Regions from separate parts of the Streptomyces tremellae genome, predicted to be linked through region 1. Evidence: riboswitches for the same ligand, from Rfam matches in the RefSeq annotation. Region 1 holds a riboswitch; the other holds the start of a gene.
The links. Region 1 has a riboswitch for S-adenosylmethionine ahead of thrC (threonine synthase). Riboswitches for the same ligand answer to the same signal wherever they lie in the genome.
Positions count from the first base shown of each region.

Region 1 (2,389 bases):
CGGGCCAGCAGCTTGATGGCGTCCACGACCTGCTCGTCGTTCACGTCCTCCACCGCGCCGCCGGTGCGGCGGGCGATGTCCAGCACGTACGGGCCGTCGGCCGGGTTGCCGATCGCCAGCGACTTGGCGATGGTGTTCGGCTTCTGCGGCCGCACCACGTCGTGGCCCGCCTTGAAGGCGGTGGAGACCGGCGAGCAGCCCTCGGCCTGCGCGCCGAAGATCTTGTACGGCCTGTCCTCGACGAGCCCGAGCTTCACCAGCTCGCGCAGCCCCTTGTCGATCTTGGTGAGCTGGGAGCCCGACGCGATCGGGATGACGATCTGGTCGGGCAGCCGCCAGCCGAGCTGCTCGCAGATCTCGTACGCGAGCGTCTTGGAGCCCTCGCCGTAGTACGGGCGGAGGTTGACGTTCACGAAGCCCCAGCCCTCGCCGAGCGGGTCACCGATCAGCTCGGAGCAGAACCGGTTCACGTCGTCGTAGTTACCCTCGATGCCGACGAGTTCGCCGCCGTAGACCGCGGCCATGACGACCTTGCCCTGCTCCAGGTCGTGCGGGATGAACACGCAGGAGCGGAAGCCGGCGCGGGCCGCAGCCGCGCCGACCGCGCCCGCGAGGTTGCCGGTGGACGAGCAGGACAGCGTGGTGAATCCGAAGGCGCGCGCGGCCTCGACGGCGATCGCGACGACACGGTCCTTGAAGGAGTGCGTCGGGTTGCCTGAGTCGTCCTTGACGTGCAGCTCTCCGGTGATGCCCAGCTCGCGGGCGAGGTTGTCGGCGCGCACGAGCTTGGTGAAGCCGGGGTTGGTGCTGGGGTGCGCGGCCACGTCGGCGGGGACGGGCAGCAGCGGGGCGTAGCGCCAGATGTTGTCGGGGCCCTCCGCGATGCGCTTCTTCAGCGCGTCGGGGCCGTCGTCCGGCAGGTCGTAGGCGACTTCGAGGGGGCCGAAACAGCTCTCGCAGGCGAAGATCGGGCCGAGCGCGAAGCGCTCCCCGCATTCGCGGCACGAGAGGGCGGCGGCGGGTCCGAGATCGACGGTGCCCGTGCCGGATTCGTCGGATGCGCTGGTGGTGTGGACGGTCTGCACAGCCATGGAGGCGAGGTCCTTTCTCCTCATCTTCCTCGCGACGCGTCTCGCCGCAAGACGGAATTGGCACCTTCCCCACCGTGACCTCGCGGTCGGCGGGAGGGTTGCCGGGGCTTCAACGGGCCGTTCCCTCTGCCCCTCTGGATGAGCGGTATGGCAACCGGAACCGGGCTCCGGTGCGTTTGTCCCGCGAGGCCCACCCGGCATGCGGGCGTCTTTCGCGTTGTTCAAGACTGTAGCCGAAGGACCGGACGGCGCTAAGGGCCGTCCGGCACGCGAGACGGATCACGCAGTGGCCCGACGAGGGAGAGCCGATCGTGCTGGAAGAGGTGGAACACTGGCTGACCAGGCGTTCCTGGTCGGTCGGCGAGCGTCCGCTCGACCGGCTGCTGGTGGCCAAGGCCACACGGGGGACGACGGTGAGCGTGGTCCTGCCCGCCCTGGACGAGGAGGCGACGGTCGGCGGGATCGTCTCCGTCATCCGCAGCGAGCTGATGGAGAAGGCGCCGCTCGTGGACGAGCTGGTGGTCGTCGACTCAGGCTCCACCGACCGCACCTCGGAGGTGGCCGCGGCGGCGGGCGCCCGGGTGGTGCACCGCGACGCGATCCTGCCGCGGCTGCCCGCCCTGCCGGGCAAGGGCGAGGTGCTGTGGCGCTCGCTCCTGGTCACCAGCGGCGACGTGGTGTGCTTCGTCGACGCGGACCTGCGGGAGTTCTCCGCCGACTTCGTCTCGGGGATCGTCGGCCCGCTGCTGACCGACCCGGGCGTGCAGTTCGTGAAGGCCATGTACGACAGGCCGCTGGGCGCGGGCTCCGGCGGCGGGCCCGCGGCCGGCCAGGGCGGGCGGGTCACCGAGCTGGTCGCGCGCCCGCTGCTCAATCTGCACTGGCCGCTGCTCGCGGGCTTCGTGCAGCCGCTCGGCGGCGAGTACGCGGTGCGCAGGCAGATGCTCGAACGGCTGCCGTTCCCCGTGGGGTACGGGGTGGAGCTCGGCCTGCTCGTGGACGCGCTGCAGCTCGTCGGGCTGGACGCGCTCGCGCAGGTCGACGTGGGGGTGCGGCTGCACAGGCACCAGGACGACCGGGCGCTCGGGCGGATGGCCGCCGCGATCTACCGCACGGCGCAACAGCGGCTGTCGCGCGCCCATCTCGTACGGCCCGCGCTGACGCAGTTCGAGCGCGGCGCGGAGGGCTTCGAGCCACGCACGCACGCGGTCGACACGGAGGAGCGGCCGCCCATGCGGGAGATCGAGGAGTACACGGCGCGCCGCGCGGCGTGAGCGGGCGCGCACCCGAGCGCGGCG
Region 1 is NZ_BAABEP010000034.1:22,417-24,805, forward strand. Features, by position in the region: gene thrC (threonine synthase) at 1-1,091, opposite strand, end outside; SAM riboswitch class I at 1,109-1,236, opposite strand; gene ABEA77_RS21755 (glucosyl-3-phosphoglycerate synthase) at 1,403-2,365, shown strand.

Region 2 (2,389 bases), on a different contig from region 1:
GTCCGGTCCCCGCAAGGGGGCCGCGCCGGGGCCCGGCCGCGTGCGCGTCCCCGCGCCCGGCCCGGGGCCGCCCCGCCGATAGGCTGTCGCCCAGCGGCGGCGCGGCCCGCCGCCCGCCCCGGCAGGACGCCGGCGGACCCACTCACCCCAGGAGCGACCATGAGCGCTGTGACCCCCGCCGGAGGCGACACCGCGGCGGTCCCGTCCTGGCCGGGTGTGCTGAACGCGTTGCTGCGGGGCGAGGACCTCGACGCCGGGCAGACGGCCTGGGCGATGGACCGCATCATGAGCGGCGAGGCCACGAACGCGCAGATCGCGGGGTTCGCGGTGGCGCTGCGCGCCAAGGGCGAGACGGTCGAGGAGGTCACGGGCCTGGTCAGGGCGATGTACGAGCACGCCCGCACCATCGAGATCCCCGGCCGTACCGTCGACATCGTCGGCACCGGCGGCGACCTCGCGAAGACCGTCAACATCTCCACCATGGCCGCGGTCGTGGTGGCGGGCACCGGCGCGAAGGTCGTCAAGCACGGCAGCCGCGCCTCGTCGTCGCGGAGCGGCGCGTCGGACGTGCTGGAGAAGCTCGGCGTCAACCTGGACCTGAGCCCCGAGCGGGTGGCGGAGGTGGCCGACGAGGCCGGCATCACCTTCTGCTTCGCGGTCAGGTTCCATCCCGCGCTGCGGCACGCGGCGACCGCGCGCCGCGAGCTGGGCGCCCAGACGACGTTCAACATCCTGGGGCCGCTGACCAACCCGGCGCGGGTGCGCGCCCAGGCGGTCGGTGTCGCGGACGCGCGCATGGCGCCGATCGTCGCGGGCGTCCTCGCGGAGCGCGGCAACTCCGCGCTGGTCTTCCGCGGTGACGACGGCCTCGACGAGCTCACCACGACGGCGACGTCCCGGGTCTGGCGGGTACGGGAAGGGCGCGTGCGCGAGGAGCCCTTCGACCCGCGCTCCGTCGGCCTCGACATCGTGCCCGTCTCGGCGCTGCGCGGCCAGGACGCCTCGTACAACGCGGATGTCGCGCGCCGGCTGTTCGCGGGCGAGCGCGGCCCGGTGCGCGACGCGGTCCTGCTCAACGCCGCCGCGGCGCTCGTCGCCCTCGACCAGACCGACGACGCGCTCGACGTCCAGCTGGCCGCGGGCCTGGTCAGGGCCGCGGAGTCCGTCGACTCGGGCGCCGCAGCGCGGGCCCTGGCGGGCTGGGTCGCGGCCACCAACCGCTGAACCGCGCGCCCCCGTGACGCCCGCTCAGGCCGCCCGCCGGCCGCGGGCGGCACGGGGGACTTGCAGAGAACTCGTACGTGTGTGGCATACTCGCGGCCAAGGTCATGAGTGACAGCGACTACGGCCCCGGCCCGCTGTCCGGCAACCCTCCGTCCGTGGCGGGGTGCCCCGGGTGAAGACCAGGCCGTGGGCAGCGAGGTCCGCGGCAAGCGCGGGCCCTTAGTCTCCACTGGGGTCCAGGTCCTCAGAGGGAGCTGCCGTACCCATGCGAATGCGATAGGCGCAGAGCGCCCCTCCGTGTCCCCGCCGCCTCAGGCACACGTCTCGCACCCCAGAAGGCTTCGCCATGTCCGTACACCTGGATGCCCCCGTCACCCCCGCCCCGCTGCCCGTGCTCGGCACCGAGGTCTGCGCCCCGCTCGCCGACGGCACCGAGATCCCGTACGCCGCGCTCGACTACGCGGCGAGCGCACCCGCGCTGCGGCGCGTGTGGGAGGACGTCGCCGCGTACCTGCCGTACTACGGCAGCGTGCACCGCGGCGCCGGCCACCTCTCGCGGCTGTCCACCGACCTGTTCGAGGAGAGCAGGCGCACCGTCGCCGCCTTCCTCGGCTGCCGCCCCGACGACCGGGTCGTCTTCACCCGGTCCACCACCGACTCGCTGAACCTGCTGGCCACGTCGCTGCCCGAGGGGTGCGAGGTCTTCGTCTTCGAGACCGAGCACCACGCGGCGCTGCTGCCGTGGCAGCGCACCGCGTCCGTGACGTACCTCGACGCGCCGCGCTCGCCGGTCGCCGCTGTCGCCACGCTGGACGCGGCGCTCGCCGCCCGCGACACCGCGCGGCCCGCGCTGGTCTGTGTGACCGGCGCGTCCAATGTGACGGGCGAGCTGTGGCCGGTGCCCGAGCTGGCCGCCGCGGCGCACCGGCACGGCGCCCGGATCGTGCTGGACGCGGCGCAGCTGGTGCCGCACCTGCCGGTCGACGTGGCCGCGCTCGACGTGGACTGGGTCGCCTTCTCCGGCCACAAGCTGTACGCGCCGTTCGGCGCGGGTGTCCTCGCGGGCCGCGCGGACTGGCTGCGCGAGGCAGCGCCGTACCTCGCGGGCGGCGGCGCCACCCGGCGGGTCGCGCGGACCGCGGACGGCGGGGTGGAGACCGACTGG
Region 2 is NZ_BAABEP010000054.1:25,643-28,031, reverse strand. Features, by position in the region: gene trpD (anthranilate phosphoribosyltransferase) at 160-1,224, shown strand; SAM riboswitch class IV at 1,325-1,442, shown strand; gene ABEA77_RS26940 (aminotransferase class V-fold PLP-dependent enzyme) at 1,571-2,389, shown strand, end outside.
Region 2: linked by a shared signal. The riboswitch ahead of ABEA77_RS26940 (aminotransferase class V-fold PLP-dependent enzyme) and the one ahead of thrC (threonine synthase) in region 1 are both predicted to bind S-adenosylmethionine.